DNA from 3 places in the Bacillus sp. M13(2017) genome. Region 3 is predicted to be linked to each of the others. Evidence: riboswitches for the same ligand, from Rfam matches in the RefSeq annotation. Region 3 holds a riboswitch; each other region holds the start of a gene.

Region 1 (7,116 bases), 670 kb from region 3:
CAATACCTGTATTTTTAGCACCGTCTGCTTGTAAGAAACTCACGGGCTTTTGACCATCAAATCCAATAGCGCCGTAAGCAAAATCGTGAACAACTAATATATTATGTTCATTAGCAAAGTTAATGGTTGTATCAAAAAAATCTTTTGATGCAGTAGCACCGGTCGGATTATTTGGATAGTTTAAAAACATTAATTTTGCACGCTCGGCAATAGAGTCATCGATTTTCGTATAATCTGGTAAAAAATTATTTTCTGCAATAAGCGGCATTGTTTCAAATTGTGCTTTTGCTAAAGCAACTCCTGATAAATAATCTGGATAGCCTGGATCTGGAACGAGAATAGTATCACCAGGGTTTGTAAAACAAACTGGTAACTCTACTAATCCAGCCTTTCCCCCAAACAAAATAGCAACTTCTGTTTTTGGATTTACTACTACATCATATTCACGTTGATAGAATGTTGCCACGGCTTCTTTTAAACTTTCATGTCCGCGAAATGGCGGATATTTATGATGAATGGTCTTTTCTGCAGCATCTTGTAAAGCTTTTACGATATGCTGCGGTGTTGGTTGATCTGGATTACCTTGACCTAGATTAATAACATCGTGACCAGCTGCTACGACTTTGTTAACTTTTGCAACAAGTGAAGCGAAAAATTGTGTCGGCAATGATGTTACTATCTCAGAAGGTTGAAATAATTTCATACTTTCCACCTCTTTTGAAAGTTGTTACAATTCTAGTGACAAATGATATAATCTTTCCAGTATTTTGTAAAGAAAAAATAAGAATGGGGCTGACAAAATGAAAGTCGCATGTATTCAAATGGATATTGTTTTTGGAGATGTAGAAAAAAATATTGAGAATGCTAAAAATAAAATAAGCGAAGCTATGAAGGAAAGGCCAGATGTTATCGTCTTACCAGAATTATGGACAACAGGATATGATTTAACAAGACTTTCTGAAATTGCAGATAGGGATGGATTGGAAACGAAAGAAAAGTTAAAAGAATGGTCGAAACAATATGGTGTACATATTGTTGGTGGTTCCATAGCGAAGCAAACGGAACAAGGTGTTACAAATACAATGTATGTTGTAAACAAGGAAGGAGAACTAGTTAATGAATATAGTAAAGTACATTTATTTCAGCTTATGGATGAACATAAATATTTAATAGCTGGTAATGGTACGGGCGAATTTAAGCTAGATGATGTTGAATGCGCTGGAACAATTTGTTATGATATTCGTTTTCCAGAGTGGATGCGTGTCCATACTGTTAAAGGGGCAAAAGTATTATTTGTTGTAGCTGAATGGCCATTAGTTCGTTTAGCACATTGGCGTTTGCTATTGCAAGCAAGAGCAGTTGAAAATCAGTGTTATGTTGTTGCTTGTAATAGAGCAGGAAAGGATCCGAATAATGTGTTTGCAGGTCATTCTTTAATTGTGGATCCTTGGGGTGAAGTTGTAGTAGAGGCGAATGAAGAGGAATCAATTTTATTTGGAGAGCTTGTATTCGAGAAAATTAAAGAAGTACGTAAAGGAATTCCAGTTTTTGCGGATCGTCGTCCAGAATTATACAAATAAAATGTTGACAAGTGATTTTTATTCTTGGTATAGTCTTCAACATAAAGTTAAAAATTCAAAAAATTATATAACTCTTATCAAGAGCAGGTGGAGGGATTTGGCCCGATGAAACCCAGCAACCGACCGTAATACCATTGTGAAATGGGGCGTTTATTACGCCAAAAGGCACGGTGCTAATTCCAGCAGAAAGTAAAACTTTCTGGCAGATAAGAGGGGAGAAGATAAACTTCAAACCTCTTTCTTAGTGAAAAGAGGTTTTTCTGTGTTAGAAAAACCTCTGAATTTAAAAAGGGGGAGAAGACGATGGGATATTATTCATTAACAGAAATAACAGCTGTACAATATGCGAAAGATCATGGCTATTTTGAAGCGAAGGCAAATGTCGTTTGTCATGAAATTGGAGACGGAAACTTAAATTACGTGTTCAAATTAGATGATGGAGAGAAGTCTATTATAATAAAACAGGCACTGCCATATGCGAAAGTAGTTGGTGAAAGCTGGCCATTGTCTATAAAAAGAGCAACGATTGAAAGCAAGGCATTACAAATTTTTGCGCAGTATGTACCGGATTATGTTCCAGTAGTGTACAGTCATGATGAAGAGTTAGCGATAACGGTAATAGAAGACTTATCAAGACTAACAATTACAAGAAAAGGATTAATAGACGGAGAAGAATATCCGCTTTTATCCCAGCATATCGGCCGTTTTCTAGCACATGTTTTATTTTATACTTCAGATTTTGGTTTACAGTCAGAAGAGAAGAGGGTACTAGAAGGTACCTTTGTAAACCCGGACCTTTGTAAAATTACAGAGGATTTAGTGTTTACAGATCCGTTTGGACATTATGATACAAATGATTATGAGCCAGATTTACAGCTCGTGGTTGATGAACTTTGGAGTGATAAAACTTTAAAACTAAAAGTAGCACAATATAAATATAAGTTCTTAACAAGAAAAGAAACTCTTATTCATGGTGATTTACATACTGGTAGTATTTTTTCGTCACCTTCTGAAACGAAAGTGATTGATCCAGAATTTGCGACATATGGCCCATTTGGATTTGACATAGGTCAATTTATTGCAAATCTATTATTAAATGCTTTATCTAGAGAAGAAGAAAAAAGAAGTGTACTATTTTTCCATATAGAAAAGACGTGGAGTTATTTTGTAGAAACTTTTACAAAGTTATGGATTGGAGAAGGTATAGAAGCATATACGAAAGAAAAACAATGGTTACCAATTATTTTGCAAAATATCTTTACTGATGCAGTTGGATTTGCCGGATGTGAACTAATTCGTAGAACAATTGGTTTAGCTCATGTAGCAGATTTAGATGAAATAGAAAATAAAGAAACAAGAATTCAAGCTAAGAAACAAGCGCTATCCTTAGGAAAAGAACTAATAAAATATGAATCTAAAAGTGCTGATATTCAACTGTTTCGAACATTATTTCAACAGACAGTTTCAAGGGGTGTAAAAGCATGAGTACAATCGTTACTGTTCCGAGATCTGTAAGTTGGAAAGGTGATGCAATTGCGGTATTAAATCAAACGAAATTGCCACATAGCACAGAATACAAAACATTAACGACTATTGAAGAGGTTTGGAAAAGTATCATAATGTTAGAAGTACGCGGAGCGCCTGCAATTGGAATTGTAGCTGCATTTGGCTTGGCGCTTGCAGCGAAAAAATATAATACTTTACATATCGAAGAATTTCAAAAGAAGTTTAATAGAGACTGTAACTATTTAGGGACATCACGCCCAACGGCAGTCAATTTATTTTGGGCAATTGATCGTATGAGAGAATCTATTCGAGAGATTACTACAATAAAAGAAGCACAAAAAATATTAGAAGAAGAAGCGCTTCGTATTCAACAGGAAGATGAAAAGGTGTGTCGAAATATTGGGGAATATGCGTTAACATGTTTTAAAGATGGCGATAATATTTTAACAATCTGTAACGCTGGAAGTATCGCAACTGCCAGATATGGAACTGCATTAGCTCCCTTTTATATTGGAAAAGAGAAAGGTGTGCGTTTACATGCATATGCGTGTGAAACGAGGCCAGTTTTACAAGGTGGCCGTTTAACGACGTGGGAATTGAAGCAAGCAAATATTGATGTGACCCTTATTACAGATAATACTGCAGCTCATGCTATTCAAACGAAAGAAATAAACGCGATTATTGTGGGGGCGGATCGAATTGTCGCAAATGGAGATACAGCCAATAAAATAGGGACAATGAATTTAGCTATTTTAGCAAAGCACTTTAATATCCCATTTTACGTTGCTGCTCCACTGTCAACATTTGATGTTACGAAAGAAACTGGAGCCGAAATTATTATTGAAGAAAGAGATGAAACAGAAGTTACGAAAATCTTTGGAAAACAAGTAGCACCAATTGGAACAAATGTTTATAACCCTGCATTTGACGTAACGCCGAATGAATTAATTACAGGTATTATTACTGAGAAAGGGATTTTACGTGGAGACTATAAAAAAGAAATTCTGACATTATTTGAAAGACAAGCTGAAATTTAATAGCTTGTTTTTTTATGCCTAAATGGTCCATTATTCCTTATTTATATAGTGAAAGGAGGAGAGAAAGATGGAAGAATGGATCAGAATGATAGGTAATGTAGGGTTTCCAATTGTTGTAACATTATATTTACTTCACCGTATTGAAAGTAAATTAGATGGGGTAATTGTTGCAATTGAGAAACTCCCGCGGCAATTACTAAAGTACGAAGATCCTCGCGATAAAAAATAAAGTTTGCTCTTCTTGAGCAAACTTTATTTTTTATTGAGCAGTATAACCACCATCGATAATGACAGCTTGACCAGTTATACCTTTAGCTTTTTCACTCGCTAAAAACATAGCATAATCAGCGATTTCTTGTACTTGTAATAAGCGTTTTTGTGGTACAAGTGGATAAATAACATCTTCTAAAACATTTTCAAGTGGTACATTTCGTGTAGTAGCTAAGTCTTGTAGTTGATTACGTACAAGAGGGGTATCGACATAACCAGGGCAAAGGGCATTAACAGTAATACCATGCGTAGCGCCTTCTAAAGCGGCAACTTTTGTTAATCCAATTACGCCATGTTTTGCACTATTGTAGGCAGCTTTTCCAGCAAACCCGACAAGGCCGTTAATAGAAGCGACATTAATAATGCGACCATATTTTTGTTGTTTCATAATCGGAAAGGCATGCTTAATTGCGATAAACGGAGCAATTTGCATAATTTGAATTAGTAGCTCGAACTTTTCAGTTGGAAAGTCTTCAATGGGTGAAACGTGTTGCATTCCTGCGTTGTTAATTAATATATCTAATGAACCGAAATGATCAACTGTTTGAGAAATTGCTGCTGTAATTTCCTCTTCAGATGTAACGTCACATTTTAAACCGATAGCTTGAAAATCTTCATTTTGTAATTGTTCAGCAGCTTCTTTTGCACGTTCTTCAAGCCGATCGGTAATCACAACTTTTGCACCTTCTTTTGCAAAAGCCTTTCCCATTTCATAACCAATACCACTCGCAGCACCAGTTAAAAAGACAACTCGATTTGTAACCATGATGAAAAACATCCCTTCATAATAAAGTTTTCATAGTGCACTATTTAGAGAGGCTACAATGAAATTCCTGCAAACATTTGGAAAAAATATCGTTAGCTATCTTGTTTTGCAAAATAGTCTTTGCTATACTATTTTGTAAAGCAAGATACTTACGCTTATCTATCTTGTAAAACAAGATAGTAGGAGGATTTAAATTATGTCGACAAGTCAAATGCTGAAAGGGATTTTAGAAGGATGCTTACTTGCTATTATTTCTGAAGGCGAAATATACGGTTATGAAATGAGTGAAAAGCTAGCGAAGTATGGTTTTACAATGGCGAGTGAGGGAAGTATTTATCCGTTATTAATACGAATGCAAAAAGAAGGACTAATAACAAGCGTAATGAAGGAATCTCCATCTGGTCCAAAGAGAAAATATTATACATTAACAGAAAAAGGCGAGGAAGCACTTGATGAATTTATGGATCGCTGGGAAACGATGCAAAGTAGTGTAGAACGTCTACTTGAAGGGAAGGGGGGGAAAAATAATGCTATCAAATGAAGCACGAAAGTTTTTATTAGATATGAGATTATTTTTGACGGCAAAGAGTGTAAAAGAAAGTGATATTGAAAACTTTTTAGAAGATGCAGAGTTGCATTTAATAGAAGGTGAGAGTAAGGGGAAGAGTGTAGAAGATATTTTCGGAAGCTCACCGAAAGAATATGCAAATGAACTTGTAAAGGTAATGGAAAAGGATAGATGGGAAACGTGGAAGCAAATTGGTTTTACAGTAATGAATATCGTATCATTTTGGATTATTGCTTCTATCTTAATAGTGAATAACGGAATGTTACAGATTTCACTTATTCAGTGTATCGGTTATAGTTTTTCATTTATTTTAGTTGTTATAGGTCCTAATTTTCTACTTCGCAAAATGACCTTCGTAACAAGCTTTACAAAAACATGGTTTTCTATGTGGTCTCTAGTTATGATTACTCCAATGTTTTTATTAGGAGCTGTTACGATATTAGATGTGATATATCCGACAAAAATGCTCACATTCACCGAAGTGCAAAGTTATATAGTGGCTGGTGGGATTTTTATCATCACAGTAGCTATAAATATATATTTTGAAGGATGGTTTAAAAATTTATATTTAATCATTCCACTTTCAATTATGTTAGTGTTTAAAACATTTACATCGGAAGATCTCGTGCCAATGTTATTTCAAATTATATGTTTATATGGAAGTTTATTTATTTTAATTTTCGTTGAAATTATGATGAAGACGAATAGAAGAGAAGCGGTTTAATAAGGGAGGGATTATTATGAAGATTTCTAAAGAAGGGGAAAAGTTTTTAATCGATACGAAAGTGTATTTAATAACAAAAGGAATTAAAGAAGAAGATGTGGACGCCTTTCTAGAAGATGCAGAGCTTCATTTAATAGAAGGTGAGAAAGAGGGAAAGACGGTAAGTGATATATTTGGTGATTCACCAAAAGAGTATGCGGAAGAATTAGCGAAAGAGATGGAGAAGGATAAAAGCGGGAGTATAAAAAGTATCTTAGGAATGATAATTGGGATAGGTGGATATTGGTTACTTACAAATATTTTATTTGGAAATCCGAATCAACAATTTACATTAACAAATGTACAGTTAATTGGTTATCCAATCGTTTTAATTATTACGATTATTGGAACGATTGTTGCGTTTAGAATTTCTTCTTTTAAAAGTAAATTAGTAGAGTTTGGAATTATTTATGTAATAGTGATGATACCTATTTTATTATTGGTGTTATTAATGTTTATGAATAAATGGTATGGGACGCCAATTTTACAATTGTCGACAATGCAGACATATATATTAGCAGTAACTATATTTTTATTACTTCTTATTGGTGAAGTATATGTTCTTGGTTGGATAGGTGTTGTGGTACTAATTGTTCCTCTTGCAATTATGTTCTTATTTAAAGACT
Region 2 (11,782 bases), on a different contig from region 3:
GGTGATAAGTTAATTGAACAACTTGTACAGCAAGGGTTAACATTTAAGCCAGAAGTTGTATTAGATACAAAAGTGGAATCAATTATTCGTAATCAAGATGGTACTTTTACATTAAAAACAAGTACTGGGGAAGAACACTTTTCAAAAACAGTTATCGTCGCAACAGGAAGTGGTATATTGAAACCGCAAAAGTTATCTATTGAAGGTGCTGAGCGATTTGAAGTATCGAATTTAAATTATACAGTTAAATCTTTAAAGCGTTTCAAAGGTAAAACAGTTATTATTTCCGGTGGAGGCAATTCTGCTGTTGATTGGGCAAATGAATTGGAACCAATTGCGAAAAAAGTGTATGTAACGTATAGAAAAGAAGAATTATCTGGTCATGAAGCACAAGTAAAACAACTTATGAATAGCTCAGCGGAGTGTTTCTTTAATACATCGATTACAAAATTAATTGCTGGTGATAATCATGAAGCGATCGAATATGTAGAATTAACAAATCATGAAACAGGTGAGATTTCTCATTTACCTATTGATGAAGTTATTATTAATCATGGATATGAACGCGACATTACATTATTGGAAAATAGTGAGTTAGACGTTGCAATTATAGATAATTATTATATTGCAGGTAATGCAAATAGTGAGTCTTCAGTAGATGGATTATATGCTGCTGGAGATATTTTAAAGCACGAAGGGAAACTACACTTAATTGCAGGTGCATTCCAAGATGCTGGAAATGCTGTGAATAAAGCAAAGCAATTTATCCAACCAGATGCAAGTGAGTACGGAATGGTTTCTTCTCATAATGAAGTATTTAAGAAGAGAAATCGCGAACTGATTAAGCAGATGATGAAATAATAAGGAACAAGTATACCCCCACATACTTCTCTATTCAAATGGATGAGAGATGTACGTGGGGGATTTCCTGTTTACTATATTTTCAATCATTATAATGACACCGGTTTCATCAGTTCATATCATATGAACATTTTATTGGTAAAGCATCCTAGAAAACAATTTAGCTATGTTTTGCTTACGCAGAACATGGCTAAATTACGCTGTCCCTTTAGCGCGTTCATTAGGAAATGGCATATTTAGTATAGAAGCAATATACTGTTTTCCATGCATTCGAGCTAATGATTCTAATATTTGGCGAACACGTTTTGTAAGATGACCTTGTTTTTTGATGGCTTCACAATATGCGTCATAGAAAGCATATTTAGCCCAAAGGAAATCATCTTGTTGGAATAAGAAATGATTTTTGTACCATTCACCAATTGTATGATAACAATTGTTTTCATGTATTGCTGTGCTTTGAGAAAGAAAACGATCAGATAAAGATACATTCAAATGAGAAATTGTGTTTTCTGTTTCAACTTGTAGTGTTTTTTCTAACATTGTAATGATGTGACGAGTAGCCATATGTTAACTCTCCTTTGTGTAAATGGGTAATACCATTCTATATTTAAAAAATTCTTACTATATAATACTATACAATATATGGAATGCATCTACCTGCTTTTTGAACTGCATTTACAAAATCTTTTTTATTTGTTTACAAAAATAAAGTAAGATACAGTATAGATGAAAAAATAATAAAGGAATGAACGCATTGTATATAACAGTAGAAGAGACTGCGGAGTATTTGAATTTACCAAAATCGTATATTGAAGAGTTAATTCAGCAAAAGAAAATTCGTGCGCTATTCGATGGAGAGCAATATTTAGTAAATAAAGAACAATTTAATACACATTTAGAACAAATGGAGAAATATAAGCAATTAGTGGAAGAAATATTGAACGAACCAATTCCAGAAGATATGGATGTTAAAGACGAAGATTAAACTATGGGAAATCCCTTATGAAGATATGCAGAAATGTATCTTCATAAGGGATTTTTTGTTTGAAGATATCAAAAATATAAGGAGTTGTTAGCCTTTCTTCAAATTTTGATAGGTAGTAGTCTACCATGTTAAAAGCATATTTTTTTCTAGCTAGGACAAACATAGAGAACGTAACCTGTACAGATACATATACTATCAGTGCAAAAGCTTATAAATTAATGGAAGGGGTTTTCTCGTGAGTATATTTCATTGTGATTTTTTGAAAGACTTAATTGGATCTTTTGTGAGAGTAAACAGGGGTGGTCCAGAATCTCAAAAAGGAACAATAATATCAGTATGTCCGGACTACTTCGTATTGCAGAATGAAAAAGGTGAACTGTATTACTATCAACTTAGTCATCTAAAAAGTATTACAAAAAATGCGAAAGACTGTGGATCAAGTGATTGCGAATGGGAAGATTGCGAATGTGCAGAAGACTTTGAAGCACTACTGCAAACTTTCAAATATTGCTGGGTGAAAATTAATCGCGGTGGTCCAGAGAAAGTGGAAGGCATTTTACAAGATGTTTCTTGTGACTTTGTGACAGTAATTGCAAAAGAAGAAGTTATATTAATTGCAATAAAGCATATTAAAAGCGTTAACTATAATGCATTAGCATGCGGAGAGAGCGATGAGAGCGACGATAGTAGCAGTAAAGAAAGTAGTAGCAATAATTCAGGTCGCGCTCGTGCCCAAAGACAATCAAGTAGAGGAAGATAATAAGAAAGGGGGATACAAAATTGGAGAACGTATTATGCTGTGACCAAATTAAATGTTTAGTTGGTGAGACTGTAAAAGTAAACCTTCGTGGACCAGAAAGTCGAGTAGGTGAGCTCGTATCGTTAGGCAAAGATTATCTAACGTTACAATTACCTCATGGTGAATTAGTGTATTACCAGTTAAAACATGTGAAGAGTCTAGTTAAGAAAGTGAAGGAAAGTAAATGTGGCGATTGCTATAGTTCATGTTTCTGCTCTGATGAGGATACTTTTTTAGATATATTAAAAGACTTGAAGTATAAGTGGGTAAAAATTAATCGTGGCGGTCCAGAGTGTGTGGAAGGTTTATTAAGTGAGGTACACCATGACTGTATTACACTAGTAAACTGTGATGAAGTTATTTATGTAATTAAGTCTCATATTAAGAGTGTGAGCCAAGTAGTTAAATGTAAAAAGAATGAAGATGAATAATGTTTAATAAATAAGAGGGGCATTATGAGGGAAAGAGAAGAACAATTTCTTATTTCGATAGTATGAAAAGGAATTACTTACTATTAAAACAGAACTTTGCCCTGATTATTTTTTTAGAAATGGAAGACAGGTAAGAAGAAATTCATAGGAAGGAGGATATAGATGAATGAGTTAAACAAAAGTATTGGAGAAAATATATATGTTAAATTAATCGGTGAAAAAAGGTTTAAAGGTGTATTAATAGATGTAGGAAATGATATCATTGTTCTTTACAATGGACAAGACTATGTATATATATCTTTATATCATGTACAATACTATAAATTTTTAAGACCATATGACGAAGAAATATTAAAACCAGATGTTGATTCTGTAATTAAGAGAGAATCCCCTTCCATTTCTTTGAGAAAAGTATTAAGTACTTCTAAAGGAATTTTTACAGAAGTTTATGTAGCAGGAAGTGCTCCAATACATGGTTATGTTACAAGTGTGATGAATGATTATATTGTTTTTTATAGTCCGGTTTATAAAACGGTATATATATCTTTAAAACATTTAAAATGGTTAATTCCGTATAAAGAAAACCAAGTGCCGTATGACCTCAATAAAAATGAACTCCCCGTAAATCCGTTAAATATTACGTTAGCTCGAACGTTTGAAGAACAACTTATTAAAATGTCTGGCAAAATCATGGTGTTCGATTTAGGTGAGGAATCTAATAAGATCGGAAAGATGGCGAAGATTGATGAAGGGCATATTGAAATATTAAAAGCACGTGATGCGAAAATGTATGTAAATATTCAACATGTAAAATCTGTCCATTGTCCGTAAGCTAGTTGAAAGGGCTGGCTTTTTCTTTTATATGCAGAAGAAAAGGTCGAGCCTATTTGTTTAGCTCGATTTGAATATGAGGGGAAAAATGAATTGAATATAAATATATTATGGTGTGATTTTTTAAAAAAATTTTGTACTAATTTATAAAGAAATGTGTACGAGCTATCTTTTTATGTATTCAATTTATTTTTTGAGAAGGAGCTGCTCAACTAATTTATTAAAGGAGTTTTGTTGGTGGAGCAGTTTCTAAATCCGTTATCGATTACATTACTTGGTAGTGCTGGTGGAGCAGCAAAAGCAGTTTTAGCAATTTTAAATCAAGCGATAGCAAATGAAAAAGATCCAATTTATGAAGTATTAAAGAATGCCAAATTTCATTTGGTGGATATAAAACAAAAAGATAGGACTTATTATGATGAGTTGTTTTCGAATTTGAAAGGTCAATTATATTTATATGAGATAAACCTTCAAAATGTAGTGGAATTTAAAGAACATTTAAAAGAAAAAAGTACGAGTGTTGTGATTGATGTTTCAGGGGCAGATACAATTAGAGTATTAAGCTGCTGTAATGAATTAGGAATTTGCTATATTAATTCAGCCTTGGAAAATGAAGCAGTAGATCAGGACGACAGCTTAATCGGCTTTCAGCTTACGGAAAGATATACAAGGTTTGAGAAGGAGAAAGAGAAATTTACAAATACAAAAGCGATTATAGGTTCAGGTATGAATCCAGGTGTTGTTCAATGGATGGTTGTTGAGCTTATGAAGGAACGACCAAATGAAAGGCCAAGAGCATGTTATATTGTAGAACATGACACATCATTTTTGAATGATACAGCACTTATAAAGCCACATACACTTTATGCTTCATGGGCAGTAGAGCGATTTTTAGATGAAGCGATCTGGAGTTATCCGATGTATATGAGTCATCATCGTCCTCTTTACTTTTATGAAGATGTATATTCTTCAGAGTATAAAGTGAAGTTAGGAGAAAAAGAATTCTATGGTTGTTTAATGCCACATGAGGAAGTATTAATTTTAGGGAAAAACTTTAATATGGAAGTTGGTTTTCTTTACCGAATTAATGAGTATACAACAAATATAATTAGACAGAACTTAGATCAAGTAGAAGATTTATGGAACTGGAATCGTAAAGTGTTTAATCCAGCGGAAGAAGAGGTTGCTGGAGAGGACTTGGTGGGTGTGTTACTCGTTTATGAAAATAGTGAGACATATATGTATAATGTGATGAATAGTAGCAAAGTTTTTCGTAAATATAAAACGAATGCAACGTATTTTCAGGTAGGGTGCGGGATTTATGCGGGCCTGTCCAGTTTACTTTTAGATCAATTTGAACAAGGTGCTTATTACGTCGAGGAGTTGTTATTAAATACAGAAAGTAAGTACGGTGAGTATTTAAATTTATATATGAAGGATTTTGTAATGGGGCATAATAATTTTACGGATGGATTGTTACATGACAGGGTAAGATGGATGTAAGTTGTTACTAAAAGGAAGGAGAGATCTCCTTCCTTTTAGTATTATAAGGTTAAATATTGCCCTGAAAGCAATTTCATACTTATACTTTAAGGAGAATAACAATGAAAGTTTTTTGTATCGATCAAGGGGAGTTTTTATATGAATAAATACAAGAGCTTGATTTATGAAGAAAGAAGAGCCTTAAAGGTATTTATATTATTATTCTATATTATATTCTTTTTATATGACGCTATATATTATTTTGTATATCCTGCTATGAATATTAGTGGAACAGCGGTAGGTTGGCCAGAAGGTAGTCTTGGGATAGGTGTGCCTATATTTGTAATGGCATTATTACCTATTTCTATATATCTTCAAAAAAGAGGATATGTATATTCTGTAAAATATTTATTTTTATTTGGGTACATGTTTATCAATCTTGTTAATAATTTAATGATTTATTTGCGAACGGATAGACCTTTTGAACATGGCAGTATGGTAGAAATGTTATTAATTTTATTTGCCCCAGTTTTCGTGAATAAAAAATACTTTTATTTAGTGTCCTTTAGTGTAATTGGAAAGTACGTATTTTTCACATTGCTATTACAAGATTTAAAAGTGATAATTCCACTTGTTTTATGTGTATTTTATTTCATTATTTCACATTCTTTATTAAAACGATTTCAATCTTATGTAAGAACAGTGGTTGAAATGATGAACAATATGAAAGAGACGGAAAATTTAGCTGTGATTGGGACTATGTCTACAACAATTGCCCATGAAATTCGAAATCCGTTAACAGCGTTAAAAGGATTTACGCAAATGCAAAAAGAAAGAAATCCAACTGATACGATGAGCTACGACATTATGCTACAAGAAATTGAAAGAGTCAATGGATTTGTTAGTGAATTAATGTTGTTAGGAAAACCAAAGCCAACAAATTATGAAAGGTGTAATATACGAGACATCCTTCTATATGTTGTGCATCTAATGGAAAGTTATGCAATGCAATATAGAGTTAAATGTTATTTACAAGTAGATGGGAATTTACCAACTATAAACGGTAATGATAAGCAATTAAAACAAGTGTTATTAAATATCATTAAAAATGGAATAGAATCAATGCCAGAGGGCGGAGAAATCCATATCCGTGCATATCAAAAAACGCAAGGATATTTGTGTATTTCTGTTGAAGACCAAGGATTTGGTATAGAGAATGAGAAGTTAGAAAAAATCGGCAAGGCGTTTTACACAACAAAGGAAACTGGTACAGGACTTGGATTAATGATTACATATAAAATTATTAAGGAACATCAAGGGAGTATCACAATCCAAAGTAGTATAGGAGTAGGAACAAAAGTAGAAATTTTTCTGCCGACCGTTTAATGTATTGGGAGAAAAGATTTTTCAGAAAAGTGTTCTTGTTGTGTAAATATAAACATTTTATAAAATGTTTCAAGAAGGGTTTTTTTTATAAAATACTTCGTTTATAATGGAGGAAAATATCGACATGAGATTGATTGCTCATGTAGCGGTTCAGTAGTGTTATGAAAAGATAAGAAGGGGTGCACGCGCATCCTTTTTTCTATGCAGATATTATGAAAGAGGTGGTATGATGGAATTAACATTAAATTCGACTGTATGTTTACACACGATTCAATTTCGAAAAGAGCAAAAGAATTATATTGTAAAAGATACAATTACAGGAGAAAAATATGAAATGCCGCCACTTTGGATTGATGCATTGGCAATGATGCGTGACGGTTTTTTATTGGGGGAAATTGAGGAGAAATTAAAAGAAGAGTATCCATCCGAAGAAGTGAATATGTTAGCATTCACGAAGCAACTGTTAGAACTAGAACTTGTTGAAATGGTAGATGGGGAAGAAATAGCTTGTACAAAGAAGAAAGAGAAGGATTATTTAGCTTGGTTACGTCCCCATGTTGAGCAATTCTTTCTTAATTTAAATAAAAAAAATAGAAGCAAAGGTCAATGATGATCTTTGCTTTTTTGTATAGTTTGTTTAAAAAATTACAGCGAATGCTCTTGCGAAAGCACCGTCGCTATCTTTAATTTTTAAAGGTGCTGCTGAGAAGAAGAAACGTTTCGTGTGAATGGCATCTAAGTTTGTTAAGTTTTCGATTAAATAAATATTATTCCCAAGTAGTATGTGATGAATTGGTGATGTTTCTGTCGTTACCTCATCAGGAGAAATAAAATCTAAACCGACAGATTTTACTTTTAATTGTACTAGTTCCTCGGCTAATTCTTCAGAAAGATAAAAAGCTTCTTTCTCATACGCCTCTGTATTCCATTTAGTAGATAGATTGGAATGGAAAATAACAATATCTCCTTCTCTTATATCAGCATCGTGCAGTACTTCTTTAGGTAGTTTTCGTTCTTGTACATGAGTTACATCAATAAGAATCGCTTCGCCTACAAATTGATTTAGGGGTAATTGATCGATAGTCGTTGCGCCTGAAATAAAATGCGCAGGAGCATCACAATGCGTGCCAACATGAACGACAGAATGAAAATCTGTAACTTGATAGCCTGATTCTTCAACACTTGTAACAGCTTCTAGTTGTATTTTAGGTGTTCCAGGAAATTGAGACATATTATTTTCAAATGTTTGCGATAAATCAATTACTTTCATTTTACATACCTCCAATATATGTTTTTCAAATAATAAAAAGCTCACCCTTCAATATCAAGAAAGGTGAGCTTTACATGCTAGTTGAATTTTATCTTCCAAAATGCAATGCATTTTGCAGGAATTAGCACCTATTCAGTTTGTATAAACTGAGGTTGCTGGGCTTCAAAGGGCCGGTCCCTCTGCCTCTCTTGATAAAGAAGTATTTAATTTTAAAACCGGAATTTTCCGATAGTTAAATTGTAATTCATTTCCTTTTTGCGTGCAATACAAAATAGGTATTCACCCAAATAAAGCTACGCGCATATTGTAGCTTATGTAAATAGAATGCTGCGAAGGAGTGAGTGCAGTGACAGGAAATGTATTGAATTATTATGCTGGTGGTAATACAGCTAGGGGATTTCATAATTTATATGAAGAGAATTTAAAAGGGTTAGACAGATTATTTATCTTAAAGGGTGGTCCAGGAACGGGGAAATCTTCTTTAATAAAGGCAATCGGTCGTGAATGGGTTGAAAAAGGATATGATATTGAATTTTTACATTGTTCTTCTGACAATAAATCGGTTGATGGTGTAATTATCCCAAAATTAAAAGTAGGAATTGTTGATGGGACATCACCACATGTAATTGAGCCCAAAATGCCAGGAGTTGTTGAAGAGTATATAAATTTAGGAATTGCTTGGGATTCAGATAAACTAAGGAAGCAGAAGTTAGAAATTGAAAGATTTGTTTCAGAAGCAAGCAAAGCTTTTCAGTCTGCTTACGCATGTTTTAAAGAGGCATTGCTTATACATGATGAGTGGGAGAAGATATATATTGATAATATAGATTTTAATAAAGCAAATGAATTAACCGATCAGCTAATCCAGAAATTATTTGCAGATAAAAGCGGGAGACAATCGCTTGTAAAACATCGTTTTTTAGGAGCTGCTACACCGAAAGGAGCAGTTGATTTTGTTCCTAATTTAACAGAAGGGTTACCATATCGTTATTTTATAAAAGGGCGCCCAGGCTCTGGAAAATCAACGATGCTCAAAAAGTTAGCTAAGGCAGCTGAAGAAAAAGGGTTTGAAGTTGAAGTATATCATTGCGGATTTGATCCGAATAGTCTTGATATGGTTATCGTAAGAGAATTAGGCTTTGCAATTTTTGATAGCACTGCACCACATGAATATTTTCCAAGTCGCGAGGGTGATGAAATTATTGATATGTATGCCCTTATTGTTACCCCAGGGACGGATGAGAAATATGCGAAGGAAATTCGTGATGTTTCCATTCAATATAAAGCAAAAATGAATGAGGCGATGTCTTTCTTAGCAAAAGCAAAATCGGTTCGTGATAAATTAGAACGAATTTATATTGCTGCTATGGATTTTTCAGTAGTAGATGCATATAAAGAGGAGATTCAAAAAGAGTTTGAACGAATTGCTGCTACTGTAATCGAAAAGCAATAATAGAAGTTTTATTGGGCTGTCAGTAATTTCTGACAGTTTTTTTAGTATGTAGTAAAATTGATAGTGTATTGTCGAATTTCCAAGGAAATAATCAAAAAATGGAGATGGTATGAAATGAGAGAGAAAATCGAGTTGGAGTTAGAAAGAATTGAAAAAGAGAATGATGTGAAAATTTTATTTGCGGTGGAATCAGGGAGTCGTGCTTGGGGGTTTCCATCGAAAGATAGCGATTATGATGTTAGGTTTGTTTATATACATCCGGTAGAATGGTATTTATCAATTCATGACAAACGAGATGTAATTGAATATCCAATTAGTGATGATTTAGATATAAGTGGTTGGGATATTAGAAAGGCGTTGCAACTATTCGCGAAGTCGAACCCAGCTTTACTTGAGTGGATTCGATCACCAATTTTTTATTCGAAAAACTCTAATTTTCCAGAACTACTTCAACAGATGAGTGAGAAGAATTTTGATCCAAAAGCAACGATATATCATTATTTACATATGGCTTCGAAAAATTATCGTGAATTTTTGCAAGGTGAGAATGTAAAGCTGAAAAAGTACTTTTATGTATTACGTCCTATTTTAGCTTGTAAGTGGCTAGAAGAGAAAGCAACTTTACCACCTGTAGAATTTGACCGATTGATTACAGAATTATCATTAGAACGTAGCGTATTAGATGAAATTGAAAAGTTGTTAATAAAGAAAAAAGCAGGTACTGAATTAGATGTTGGATTGAAAATTAAGGTGTTGAATCAATTTTTAGAAGAACAAATTCATTACTATGGGCAATACGTGAAAGGTGTTGAAAAGGGGTTAGGGATCGATATTGAGATTTTAAATAAACTATTTCGAGACATGCTGTTTGAAGCATATGAAAAAGAGCACAAGTAAGTTTGTGCTCTTGTTATTTTGTAGGAATAAAGAAAACAGATATAGCTGCGATAAGACCTGCAAAGGAGAATAAGTAAAAATTCCATGATAAGTCATATTGCATTGTCATAATAATACCGACGAGAATAGGACCAGCAATTGCACCAACTCGGCCAAGTCCAAGTCCCCAGCCTAAGGAAGTAGCTCGGATATGTGATGGGAAGTATTGGGTTACATATGCATTTAATATTTGAGTAATACCGACTGATCCAATTCCAGCAAGACCAATTAAAAGATAAATGATTGTAACAGATGGTCTAATTGTTAATAGTCCAATACATATAGCTGCCATAAGATAGGAGATGCTAATAACGATTTTAGCTCCTATACGATCCGCGATTGCTCCAGCAAATAATGCACCGATAGCGGCAGTAATATTTAGCATAAGTAGAAATGATAAACTAGATCCAAGAGGGTATCCTGCCTGTCGCATCATCTGAGGTAACCAAGTATTTAAACCGTATATTAAAAACATTCCCATTATATAAGTGATCCAAAAAAGTAGCGTTGCTTTTATGTATTCTTTTGAGAATAAAGTAAGAAATCCATTTTTCTTTCGTATATTAGACGGAGTTTGATAAGTTTCATTTTTCGCATAGAATACAATTTGAAAACGATTAAGGATTTGGTCCACTTCTTTTTGGCGATTACGTGATAATAAAAATTGAATGGATTCAGGTAAATAACGAATAATGAAAGGAATGAGGAGTAGTGGAATCATTCCGATGCCAAACATAGTTCTCCATCCGAAACTTTCTAACATAAACATAGACAAAATAGCGCCTAACACGATACCTAAAGGATAGCCAGTAAACATAAGAGCATAAATAAAAGATTGTCGTTTTTTTGGTGAATATTCAACAGTAAGTGCTGAAGCTGTTGGAATAACACCGCCTAATCCGATTCCTCCAATAAATCGAGATAAACCAAATAATTCGGGAGAAGGAGCAAGTGCAGCTAGTCCCATTGTGATAGAAAAAAGCGCTAAACAGCATATAAGCATCCATTTTCGTCCAATTAGATCTGTAATAGTTCCAACTAGAATAGCACCAATAAACATCCCAAATAAAGCATAGCTTGCAATTGTGCCAGCGTAAGCTGGTGAAAGTGCCCAGCTTTTGTCTTCTAGGAGCTTTGGAAGAACGGCACCGTAAATACCTAAATCATATCCATCAGCTAGAATGGCTAGCCAACAAATAAAAACAACAAGTTTTGTAATAGAGCTTGAAAAGATAGTTTCTGTAGATTCTAGATGAGGTGGAGCTGAAGCTGAAGGTTGCATAGTATTCCCCCCCTTTTATTTGTAGATGAATATATTATTTTATTTTATGTTAATATTTTCCTCCCT
Region 3 (11,782 bases):
TTCCTCCGCTTCATAATTCCACATACGGACCTCCTCCATTTCACTCTTTTTCATAATTTGATACACTGAAACTAGTCTCTAGGAAAGGAAGGCTTTACATGATATATCCTTACAAAGAAAAAAATCCGAAAATTGCGAGTAGTGCTTTTATCGCTGATTATGTTACCATTACAGGCGATGTTTCCATTGGTGAAGAATCAAGTATCTGGTTTAATACAGTCATACGCGCTGATGTGTCACCAACAATCATTGGAGACCGAGTAAATGTACAAGACCAATGTACACTTCACCAAAGCCCGCAGTATCCTCTTATTTTAGAAGACGATGTTACCGTTGGGCATCAAGTTATTTTACATAGCTGTCATATTAAACAAGATGCTTTAATTGGAATGGGATCTATTATATTAGATGGTGCTGAAATTGGCGAAGGAGCCTTCATCGGTGCTGGAAGCCTCGTTTCACAAGGAAAGAAAATCCCGCCAAACACGTTAGCTTTCGGTCGCCCAGCGAAAGTCATTCGTGAGTTAACGGAGGAAGACCGTAAAGACATGGAGCGAATTCGCACACAATATGTTGAAAAAGGTCAGTATTATAAATCATTACAGAAGTAACTTTTCCAGCTGCCATTAAAGTGGCAGCTTTTTTTATAAAAACTAACTTTTTCTTTACAAAACATTATTACTCCCTCAATAAAATCTTATTAAAATAAAAGCTAATATCTCCATATATATGTAAGCAAGGGAGGAGAATTTTCATGAAGGCCAGTGGACTGTATAAAATAGAATGTTACATTTTCAAAGGAATTAACCGATACTTTGATCAAAAAACATTAAATATCTTTTTCAGCAATATTACTCATATAGGTGGTGCTACTTTCTCAATCGCACTCACACTGTTCTTTTTATTTTTTGCAAAAGGGACTTTGCATCAAACTGCAATCGCATCTGCTATTTCTTTAACAATTAGCCATATTCCTGTACAAATATTAAAAAGATGTTATCCACGAAAACGTCCTTATTTAACAATTCAGGACGCGAAATATCCAGTCCACCCATTAAAAGACCACTCTTTCCCGTCTGGTCATACAACAGCCGTTTTCTCTGTCCTTATTCCATTTATTTGTTATAATCCAAGTTTATTTGTTTTTTTATTACCGTTAGCATTATGCGTCGGTATTTCTCGCATTTATTTAGGACTTCACTATCCGTCAGATGTATTCGTCGGTATGTGCCTTGGCACTTGCTCTGGCATCATCTCTTTTTATCAATTCATCCCACTTTTCACATAAAGGAGTGATATGATGAGAGTCGCCATTTTTACCGATACTTTTACGCCACAAGTTAACGGGGTTGCGAAAACGTTAGAGCGAATAACACAATATTTTCAGAAAGAACAGATCGCCTATTCTGTTTTCGCCCCTCAGCATACAGCTGAAGATAATTTCGTGGCCAATGTGAACAAGATGAGAAGTATCCCGTTAACAATATTATATCCAGAATGTCGCTTTTCTTTTCCTACTCCGCGCATTAAACGAGAACTTCTTTCCTTTAAGCCTGACATTATTCACATTGCTACACCTTTCAACATGGGACTTTGTGGATTATATTATGCAAAAAAGTTAAACATCCCAGTTGTCGGTTCTTATCATACTGATTTCGATGCTTATTTACGCTATTACAAAATCGAATTTCTCTCTAATATGCTTTGGAACTATTTAAAATGGTTTCATAGTCATATGCAAAAAAATTTCGTTCCTTCTTTTGAAACGTTACACCAACTAAAAAATAAAGGCTTTCAGGCCCTATCCATTTGGGGACGTGGTGTAGATTGCACACTCTTTCATCCATCTTACAATACAGACCTATTCCGAAAAAAATATAATATTACAGCGAAGTATGTCCTTTCCTACGTTGGACGGATTGCCCCTGAAAAAGATATTGATACGTTGCAACACCTTATCGTCAAAACAGCCCATACTCGAAATGACATTCATTGGCTCATCGCAGGAGACGGTCCTCTAGCAACAAATTTACGTGAAGCTGTTCCGAAAGCAAATGTCACTTTTACTGGATATTTACAAGGTAAAGATTTAGCTGAAGTATATGCTTGTTCTAACATCATGATATTTCCATCTGCTACTGAAACGTTCGGAAATGTCGTACTCGAATCACTTGCATGCGGTACACCTGTCATCGGTGCAAATAGTGGTGGGGTTAAAAATATTATTGCAGATGGAAAAACAGGAATTCTTTGCCCGCCCAAACATGCGGATTCATTTCTATCATCCATCCATTCTTTATTGCGAAATGAAGAGCAGCTTATACAAATGGGCATAGCTGCTTCGTCTTATGCTAAAACAAAAAGCTGGGATGAGATTTTCCGTGGGTTACTTGACCAATATGAAGAAGTCCTTCAGCACACCGCATCAGAATTACTCGCTTAAACAGAAGAACTCCCTTCAACTAGACGAAGGGAGTTTATTACACAGTTATAAATTTTAGTTTCATAAATAATACATAAGGTTAAACATTGTTTTATTTCTATATTCATTATATCAAAAATAAACATAACTAAACAGACTTGTAATAAAAACCCATAAAAATTAATATATGGTTATACACTATTTTAACTGTATAGTGATTTTAAGAAATTCCCCTTAAAATCAATTTACTCACATACCTTTATACAGTAATTGTTCCCCAATTTCTGTATCCAAAAAAACCTTTCATTCATTTGAAAGGTCTTTTTGAGCCTGCACATATTCTTCTTTCGTATTCACATTTATAAACCAATCCGCATTCGCTTGTACATCTTCACCAACAATATACTTCACATTACATTGTGATAAAAGCTGGCCCATACTTCTTTTTTCTTCCTGAAGCAAAGCATAAATCTTTTCTTTCACTCGATTATGATACGCTGCAAGTAACGGTTGTTTCCTTCCATTAATAATAGGTACAACCGCATCATATTCATTGCTCGTTTGCTCTAATAAAATGGTAAACCACTCATGCGAAACATTTGGCGCATCGCAAGGCATAATAGCGTACCAATCTGCTTCTATGTATTCCATACCTGATACAATGCCGGCCAGCGGTCCATTCCCTTTATAGTGCGGGATATCTTCTATAACAGGAACTTGTACGAATTGCTCTACTCGCTCTTTTATATCAGTATGGCTAATTACTACAATGTCTTGCAAAGTATTTCCCATCACTTTCACAATATGCTCAACAAAAGTAGTTCCCTTCCAAATTGCTAACGCTTTCGGCTCACCAAATCTACTCGACATACCGCCCGCTAATACAATTCCAGCACACTTACTCATTGGCGATGCAGCTCAAATGTAATATGGCCTAATTCCGGTAAAATTAATTTATTCATCGCAAGTCGAACCGCTCCGCTAGACCCCGGCATCGAGAAAACTACTTTGCGCCCAATTGTACCACCAATCGCTCTACTTAACATTGCGCTACTTCCGATATCTTCTAAATAACTAATCATACGGAACAGCTCACCAAATCCAACAATTTCTTTATCTAATAACGCTGATACTACTTCAATTGTGACATCGCGTTTCGTAATACCAGTACCGCCATTTGTTAATACAACATCTACATCTTCCTTATGATAACCAGCTAACACTGCTTGCTGAATACTTTCTTTATCATCTTTTACAATTTCATAAGAAGTTACTTTATGTCCCGCTTCTTTTAACAATTCATGTAATAGTTGTCCGCTCTTATCTGTTTCTTCCGTACGTGTATCGGAAATCGTAACAATCTTGCAACGCACTTCTTTTGGAGCTTGTTTTTTATGTTCAGTTACACTCATTTTTTATCTTTCCTTTCTTAAAGACTTTTCTTCATTTTATCATACATACCTTTACACAATTATGTATGAAGCCAATCATGCGCCATGATACAATATAAGTATACTAACCCACAAAAAGGAAAGTGCAATTTCTTATACTCCTAGACTACACATCTTTAGCTACTCTTTATATTTTCTACATAATAGAATTCAATTTTAAAACTTGTACTAAAAAATAGATTGGAGGTCTACATAGTATGGAACTTTATAAAAAATTAACAACAACATTCATCCTCTTATTCGTCGCTTCCATCACTGTCGGCTTTTCCTTAAAAGGCGCAATTCCATACGCTACATTAGTAAGCATTATATTCGCGACACTATTTTTACTAAGTAGTGCCTTTTGCGCAAGTAAAGCACGTCAAATGAAAGGTTGATTACATATGTTCAAGAAGAAACCAATCCTTTGTAAATCATGTGAAAAAGAAATACAAACGTATGAAAAAGCGTGGATTCATATGCCATTTCCGGCAAATGGTATGACTAATATAAGAAAGTATATTGAACTAGAAGGACACATTTATTGTAGCTCGTGTATTGAAATAATGAACAAAAACTAGTAAATACAAAAGGTGGGCTTATATTGTTTGAATCAAACCGTATCCAGTTACGAAAGTTTTCCGAAGATGATATTCTAACGTATTATAAATGGCATAATGATATAGACGTTATGAGTTCAACTACCCTTAACCTTGATAAATATTCCTTACAAGATACAGAAAAACTTTGACAGCAATTTATTCATTCTTCAAACTCTAAAAGCTATATCATTGAAGAAAAAGCTACGCATCTTCCAATTGGTATTACTTCTTTAATTCATATTGATTCGTATAATCGAAACGCTGAATGCATTATTGATATTGGTAAAAAGGATTACTGGGGGCAAGGTTATGGGAAGGAAGCTTTCACTTTATTATTGAATTATGCATTTTTAGAATTAAATTTACATCGCCTTTCTTTACGAGTATTTTCTTTCAACGAGAGAGCAATTAAATTATATAAATCACTCGGTTTTCAACATGAAGGAACTTGTAAAGAAGCTATATTCCGCAACGGCACTTGGCATGACATTGAACTCTTCGCTTTATTCCAACGTAATTATAAATAAAAAAAGCTTTGCGCTCACTGCGCAAAGCTTTTTTTCATATATTATAGACCAGCTTGCTCTTTTAAAGCTGCAGCTTTGTCTGTACGTTCCCATGATAGATCTACATCAGTACGTCCGAAGTGGCCGTAAGCTGCTGTTTGTTTGTAAATTGGGCGACGTAAGTCTAGCATTTTAATAATACCAGCTGGGCGAAGATCGAAGTTGTTACGAACTAGTTCTACTAATACGTCTTCAGATACTTTACCAGTGCCGAATGTATCAACTGAAATTGATACTGGTTGTGCTACACCAATTGCGTATGCAAGTTGTACTTCTGCTTTTTCAGCAAGACCAGCTGCTACGATGTTTTTCGCAACATAACGAGCTGCATATGCTGCAGAACGGTCAACTTTCGTTGCATCTTTACCAGAGAATGCACCGCCACCGTGACGAGCGTATCCACCGTAAGTATCAACGATGATTTTACGTCCTGTTAAACCAGCATCACCTTGTGGTCCACCAATTACGAAGCGGCCAGTTGGGTTAATGAAGAATTTCGTTTCTCCATCGATTAATTCTGCTGGTACTACAGCTTTAATTACGTGCTCTTTTAAGTCGCGATCGATTTCTTCCCATGTAACATCTGGGTGATGTTGTGTAGAAATTACGATAGTATCAACACGTACTGGTTTACCATTTTCATCATACTCAACTGTAACTTGCGTTTTTCCATCCGGACGTAGGTATGATAACGTATCATCTTTACGTACTTCAGTTAAACGGCGAGCTAATTTGTGAGCAAGCGAGATTGGAAGTGGCATTAACTCTTGTGTTTCATTACATGCGAAACCAAACATTAAACCTTGGTCTCCTGCACCAATTGCCTCAATCTCAGCGTCAGTCATTTGACCTTCGCGCGCTTCTAGCGCTTGGTCAACACCCATAGCGATGTCAGCAGATTGCTCATCGATAGATGTTAAAACTGCACAAGTTTCTGCATCGAATCCGTATTTTGCGCGTGTGTAACCAATGCCTTGAATTGTTTCACGAACGATTTTTGGAATATCTACGTAAGTAGAAGTCGTAATTTCCCCCGCTACCAATACTAAACCAGTTGTTACAGTTGTTTCACAAGCTACACGTGCATTTGCGTCTTTTGATAAGATCGCATCTAAAATTGAATCAGAAATTTGGTCACAAATTTTATCTGGATGTCCTTCAGTTACAGACTCAGATGTGAACAGATGACGTTTTTTTGTCATGTGGTAAACCTCCCTACAGTAATTGTATATATTGTACGGAACTCATCCTTAATTTGCCACAGATTGCGACATACATTTATTCTCCCACACAAGCATACAGAAAAACCTTTCCTACTTTATATAGAGGAAAGGTTTAATTTGCTACTTGCATACTGCTTTTTGCCCTTCGCTCTTATCGTTCGAGACCTGTAGCCTCGCACAGGTTTTAGCACCTATTCACCTGCATTTATCAATACAAGTGAGGTTGCTGGGCTTCATCGGGCCTGTCCCTCCGCCAGCTCGGGATAAGAGAGTATCCGTCCCAACCTATACTAAAGAAATGATATTCATTTGTCAATTAATATTCACATTTTCGTGAAAGTTTTTCTCAATGCGCCTAAAATGAAATATTAATAAGGAAATAATGTATTCACACAAACAAAAAGAAATAAATAGTATACATTATTTATATAATTGTGTTATACTATTGTTGGGGATTACGAGAAATATTTCATTAAATGAAAAGGATGGTATATAAATATGAGTACTGTGAATGTCCAAATTGGTTTACATGAATTATTGAACGGAAGCAATGCACAGATTCAACTAAGTGTTCCGCAATTAGTGGAAAAAGTATTAATGCGAAATGAAGGGAAATTAACTTCTACTGGTGCCGTTTCTGCTTCAACAGGAAAATATACAGGACGTTCTCCTAAAGATAAATTTATTGTGAAAGAAGCATCGGTTGCTGACAAAATTGCTTGGGGAGCTGTAAACCAACCGATTTCTGAAGAACATTTTAATAAATTATATACTAAAGTTTTAGAATACTTAAAAGAAAAAGAAGAGTTATTCGTCTTCAAAGGATTTGCAGGCGCTGACCGCAATTACCGCCTACCAATTCAAGTTATTAATGAATATGCATGGCACAATTTATTTGTACATCAATTATTCATTCGTCCAACTGAAGAAGAATTAACAACTCATGAGTCAGGGTTCACAATTGTTTCTGCACCGAACTTCAAAGCTGATCCAGCTGTTGACGGTACAAACTCTGAAGCATTCATTATGGTTTCATTCGAAAAACGTATTGTACTAATTGGTGGTACAGAATACGCTGGAGAAATGAAAAAATCAATCTTCTCTATTATGAATTTCTTACTACCTGAACAAGATATTCTTTCTATGCATTGCTCTGCAAACGTAGGTGAAGAAGGTGACGTAGCACTATTTTTCGGTTTATCTGGAACAGGTAAAACAACTTTATCTGCTGATCCAAACCGTAAATTAATTGGTGATGATGAGCACGGTTGGTCTGATAACGGTGTATTCAATATTGAAGGCGGTTGCTACGCAAAATGTGTAAACCTTTCTCACGAGAAAGAACCACAAATTTTCGATGCAATCAAATTTGGATCTGTTTTAGAAAACGTTATCATTAATGACCAAACGCGTATCGCAGACTACAACGATACTACTTTAACAGAAAATACTCGTGCTGCATACCCTATGCATGCGATCGACAATATCGTACTGCCAAGTGTTGCTGGACACCCAAATACCATCATTTTCTTAACTGCTGATGCATCTGGCGTATTGCCTCCAATCAGTAAGTTATCAAAAGAACAAGCTATGTATCATTTCTTAAGTGGTTACACTAGTAAACTAGCAGGAACAGAGCGCGGTGTTACATCTCCGCAAGCTACATTCTCAACTTGCTTCGGTTCACCATTCTTACCACTTGATGCATCTCGCTACGCTGAAATGCTTGGTGAAAAAATCGAGAAACACGATGCGAAAGTATTCTTAGTAAACACTGGCTGGACTGGTGGCGAATACGGCGTTGGTAAACGTATGAACTTAGGTTACACTCGTGCAATGATTCAAGCAGCATTAAGCGGCGAACTTGCAAAAACTGAAACAGCTAAACATGACATCTTCGGTCTTGAAGTTCCACTTCACGTACCAGGTGTACCTGACGAAGTGTTAATGCCTGAACAAACTTGGGCTGATAAAGCTGCTTACAAATCAAAAGCAATCGAGCTTGCAAATGAATTCAAAGAGAACTTCAAAAAGTTCGAAAGCGTTTCTGAAGATATTATTAACTTAGGCGGCCCAATCGCTTAAATTAAAAATTTCTGTTGGAATAACCCTTTACTCATATGAATAAGTGTCGTGTAAACGTAAAGTTTCGCGTACTCACCGACAAAACCCAATGCGGCTTAACGGTTACACACACTTACATAAAAAAGAAGCTTACGTGAAAACGTAAGCTTCTTTCTATATCTTATATAAAGTGAAACGTTAATCTCTTGATCTGTGACTTAAATCATAAAATGGCATGCCAACATCTATAATTTTACAGAAAATTCACTTTATATTTATTCGTTTTTAGTTTTTTTATGATACAATTTACATATACAGGAAAGGGTGAGACCTATGAAAAATTTTTCTCGTACAGGAAAAATTTTATTCAGTTATGGAGCGATTCAAGTTTTTTGGGGACTTGTAATGCTTAACGTTAATTTATTTGAGCATACAAGTGAAACGATAAAATATATTATTCTAATTACCGGAATAGTTTGCTGTCTTATATCCAACTTTTTTAAAGAAGCTAAGAGTCATACTAATACGTAATTTCATGTTAACTTATTGGAAGCAGAAACCTGTATTTTATGTAAAGTTATGCTTCCTGCTGTACTATCCATCACTGAATCACTTATCCCAGAGTAAACCCATTTCAACAGAGACAAATCATGGCTTCGAACATATAAATTATATCCCTACTCACTACATCTCTCGGGTTTCACATCACATGGGGCTAAAAAAGGCCCTGACCGCTTCTATCCGTGGCTGGATCATCTATTCCATCTAAAAAGAATTCTTTTATCTTTTTATCTTTTTTAGCTCTTTGTTAGTTCTTTCTCATCTTTCATGCTATAGTAACCTAAATTCACAACGATTAAGAAATAACCACCCATAATCCCTACTGCAAACGCCCACATAACCATGTGGTGCTCAATTTCGTACATAATAATAGCACCCAAAATGGCAGCTGCAAAACGGTTAAACATACCGAGTGTCGGTGCTTTCGTCTTCTTTACAATACTATCTCCAAGCTTCTCAATTCTTCTCCCTAAAAGCCAAACGCAATACATACTTACAATAAGCCCAATTCCAGCGCCTAAAAAGTGTGCTGAAAACGGTGTTAACATCCATCCTAGTAACAAAATACCTAGTATATAATACGATTGGATTTTAAATGATCTTAGTGACATACTAATCATGCTGTACCTCTCTTCATTCGTTCTTATCTATCCAACAAAAAATTTCTTTCAAATTCATATTCCTTAAATCCATTTCATTTAAATTAAAAATAACATAAACAGTATGTTTATGTTGTTTAAATGTTTTTAGAAAATAATATTATACAAGATTTCAAACATCATATTCTCATATTTTGTGACGGTTTTTCAAACTTTTTTCGTCCATTTATGAAAAAAATGATATCAATCTATGAACATACGGATATGATGTAATAAGCACACAAATAAAGGGGGCGTCTAATGATTTATTTTTTAATGGCTCTCATTCACCTCATTATCCCTGCACTTATTGGACTTTCATTGTATTGGTACACGAAAAATCATAGCATTTTTTACGCTGTCCTCGGTGTTCTTCTTCCAGGTATTATTCTTATTACACTCTTCCGTATTCCATTTTTAAACTTAATTCCACTTCTTACTGCTATCTTATTTCTCATCTTCTTACCAAAAATAAAAAAATAGGAAAGCAGATCATAGGTGATCTGTTTTCCTATTTTGATATAGGTTCCCCTGCAATAGAATGAACTTTTCCTTTCTCGGATTTCACAAACCATAGACCGACAAAAATGATAATTCCACCGATGATCTGTTGAAACGATACATATTCATTTGCCCAGACAGCTGCAAATAAAACAGCTACAAGCGGCGTTATATACATATATACCATCGTATGTGACGCTCCAATTTTTTGAACACCAACATACCACATTACTAGACCAAATACTGTTACAAAGAAAATAGAATATAGTAAAGCAAATAGTGTCATTCCGTGAATAATGTGAAATGGCATGACAAACACATGCGGACCACTTAACAATAATAGCGGAATCGCACCCACTAGCGCAGACCATGCTGTAACACGTAATGCTGAATATTTTTTAATTAATGGTCCTGCTAAAACAGGATAAAGCCCCCAGCATATTGATGTAATAAGTCCAATTCCATTGCCATAAAAAGAACTAGTAAGTGAATGCCCTGCTACTAAAACTAATGCTGCACCAACAAAAGCAATCATAGAACCGATTAACTTTCGAGAAGAAAAATTTTCTTGTTTCAGAAAAATCGCAAATACAGTTGTAAAAATAGGTGATATAGAAATGAGTAAAGAGGCATTTGTAGCGGATGTATATTTGACAGTTTCCATAAATAGCGTTTGATACAGTACAATACCTACAACGCTAACGATGATTAATCTAGGTATATCCTTTCGCTCCATATAAACCGACTTTTCAATAAAAAAGGTAAGGAGTAACAGAAGCGGTGCCGCCGCCATCATACGAAGTGCAGTAAACTCAATTGCTGTAAATTCTAAAAGTCCATACTTCGCAATTGTATAGTTAATCCCCCAAATAATAACAACACTTAAAATTAATAACTCAATTCCCCATCTTCTCATGCGTATCCCCTCCGCAATGAAGATTATACAGAAAATTCAATCACATGTACATTTCATTATGTGAAAAAATCTTCGTATTGTCAGGAGAGGTGTACGTTATTTGGTGTATGAATTTATATCGGCGATTTTTCGAATATATCGGCGCAACTCGAATTATATCAGCGATTTTTTAAATATATCGACTTATCAACAAAAAACGACAATAATAGCAACTTATACAATAAAAAAAGGTGGTTCCAACATACATTTTGGACCACCTTTCCTTTACTACACTCGAACATGTAACTTCATATTCGGATTATAAAATTGGCTCGGACTCTTCAGCTGAAAAGTTCCTCCACCTTCATGCCAATCAACCGTTAACTTATCGTCCATAAATACAAGCTTTGTACGATCAGCGATAAAATTCATTGTGCTTGATTCAATATCCACATCGCGCTCATCTTTCTCTGCTACAGCTACTAAATCGATGATTCCGCTCATGACACAACCGCAACCCTCATTATCGTAAAATAACTTTATATATTTCGCTTCACTTGGAATCGTATCCATAATCTTTTTATATGCTGCTTCTGTTACAGTAACGTACATATGTTAATCTTCATCCTCTCTTCTCTTATCATTCATATATTGTATCACCATTTTTCTTAAAAGTTATATACAGAAAATTAAGACTAATATACAATGTATGTGATAAAGTTTCAGCAATCGAGCTTTTATGAGTAGTTCATGCAGGAGAAAGGATGTTTACTATCTGTGTTCAAACTACAACGCTATCCTATGTTATTAGGTCTATTTAGTATTTTCTTCATTTCTAGCGGAAGGCTATTACAGCATGTACTTCCCTATTCTCCTTCTA

Evidence for each region. A riboswitch is a leader RNA that binds a small molecule or an ion and turns the genes downstream of it on or off. The one in region 3 is predicted to bind S-adenosylmethionine.
Region 1: another riboswitch for S-adenosylmethionine. It lies ahead of mtnK (S-methyl-5-thioribose kinase); the one in region 3 lies ahead of metK (methionine adenosyltransferase).
Region 2: another riboswitch for S-adenosylmethionine. It lies ahead of CGQ22_RS19790 (cyclase family protein); the one in region 3 lies ahead of metK (methionine adenosyltransferase).

What each region holds. Positions count from the first base shown of each region.
Region 1 is NZ_KZ268500.1:771,396-778,511, forward strand. It holds gene CGQ22_RS04490 (pyridoxal phosphate-dependent aminotransferase) at 1-703, opposite strand, end outside; gene CGQ22_RS04495 (carbon-nitrogen family hydrolase) at 801-1,580, shown strand; SAM riboswitch class I at 1,652-1,793, shown strand; gene mtnK (S-methyl-5-thioribose kinase) at 1,884-3,065, shown strand; gene mtnA (S-methyl-5-thioribose-1-phosphate isomerase) at 3,062-4,123, shown strand; gene CGQ22_RS04510 (YvrJ family protein) at 4,191-4,352, shown strand; gene CGQ22_RS04515 (3-hydroxybutyrate dehydrogenase) at 4,383-5,159, opposite strand; gene CGQ22_RS04520 (PadR family transcriptional regulator) at 5,356-5,700, shown strand; gene CGQ22_RS04525 (DUF1129 domain-containing protein) at 5,687-6,451, shown strand; gene CGQ22_RS04530 (DUF1129 domain-containing protein) at 6,468-7,116, shown strand, end outside.
Region 2 is NZ_KZ268508.1:69,261-81,042, forward strand. It holds gene CGQ22_RS19740 (NAD(P)/FAD-dependent oxidoreductase) at 1-861, shown strand, start outside; gene CGQ22_RS19750 (hypothetical protein) at 1,057-1,425, opposite strand; gene CGQ22_RS19755 (helix-turn-helix domain-containing protein) at 1,607-1,846, shown strand; gene CGQ22_RS19760 (hypothetical protein) at 2,082-2,606, shown strand; gene CGQ22_RS19765 (PI-PLC domain-containing protein) at 2,627-3,076, shown strand; gene CGQ22_RS19770 (LSm family protein) at 3,239-3,907, shown strand; gene CGQ22_RS19775 (hypothetical protein) at 4,145-5,410, shown strand; gene CGQ22_RS19780 (ATP-binding protein) at 5,549-6,775, shown strand; gene CGQ22_RS19785 (hypothetical protein) at 7,005-7,385, shown strand; gene CGQ22_RS19790 (cyclase family protein) at 7,413-8,045, opposite strand; SAM riboswitch class I at 8,131-8,243, opposite strand; gene CGQ22_RS19795 (PRK06851 family protein) at 8,392-9,498, shown strand; gene CGQ22_RS19800 (nucleotidyltransferase domain-containing protein) at 9,613-10,395, shown strand; gene CGQ22_RS19805 (MFS transporter) at 10,409-11,716, opposite strand.
Region 3 is NZ_KZ268500.1:99,777-111,558, reverse strand. It holds gene CGQ22_RS00740 (alpha/beta hydrolase) at 1-24, opposite strand, end outside; gene CGQ22_RS00735 (gamma carbonic anhydrase) at 99-611, shown strand; gene CGQ22_RS00730 (phosphatase PAP2 family protein) at 755-1,288, shown strand; gene CGQ22_RS00725 (glycosyltransferase family 4 protein) at 1,301-2,443, shown strand; gene CGQ22_RS00720 (molybdenum cofactor guanylyltransferase) at 2,726-3,328, opposite strand; gene CGQ22_RS00715 (MogA/MoaB family molybdenum cofactor biosynthesis protein) at 3,325-3,834, opposite strand; gene CGQ22_RS00710 (hypothetical protein) at 4,071-4,250, shown strand; gene CGQ22_RS31785 (hypothetical protein) at 4,257-4,433, shown strand; partial or broken gene CGQ22_RS00700 (GNAT family N-acetyltransferase) at 4,457-4,981, shown strand; gene metK (methionine adenosyltransferase) at 5,023-6,222, opposite strand; SAM riboswitch class I at 6,392-6,513, opposite strand; gene pckA (phosphoenolpyruvate carboxykinase (ATP)) at 6,742-8,328, shown strand; gene CGQ22_RS00680 (hypothetical protein) at 8,641-8,838, shown strand; gene CGQ22_RS00675 (ATP synthase subunit I) at 9,105-9,488, opposite strand; gene CGQ22_RS00670 (hypothetical protein) at 9,768-9,989, shown strand; gene CGQ22_RS00665 (DMT family transporter) at 10,018-10,923, opposite strand; gene CGQ22_RS00660 (iron-sulfur cluster biosynthesis family protein) at 11,191-11,514, opposite strand.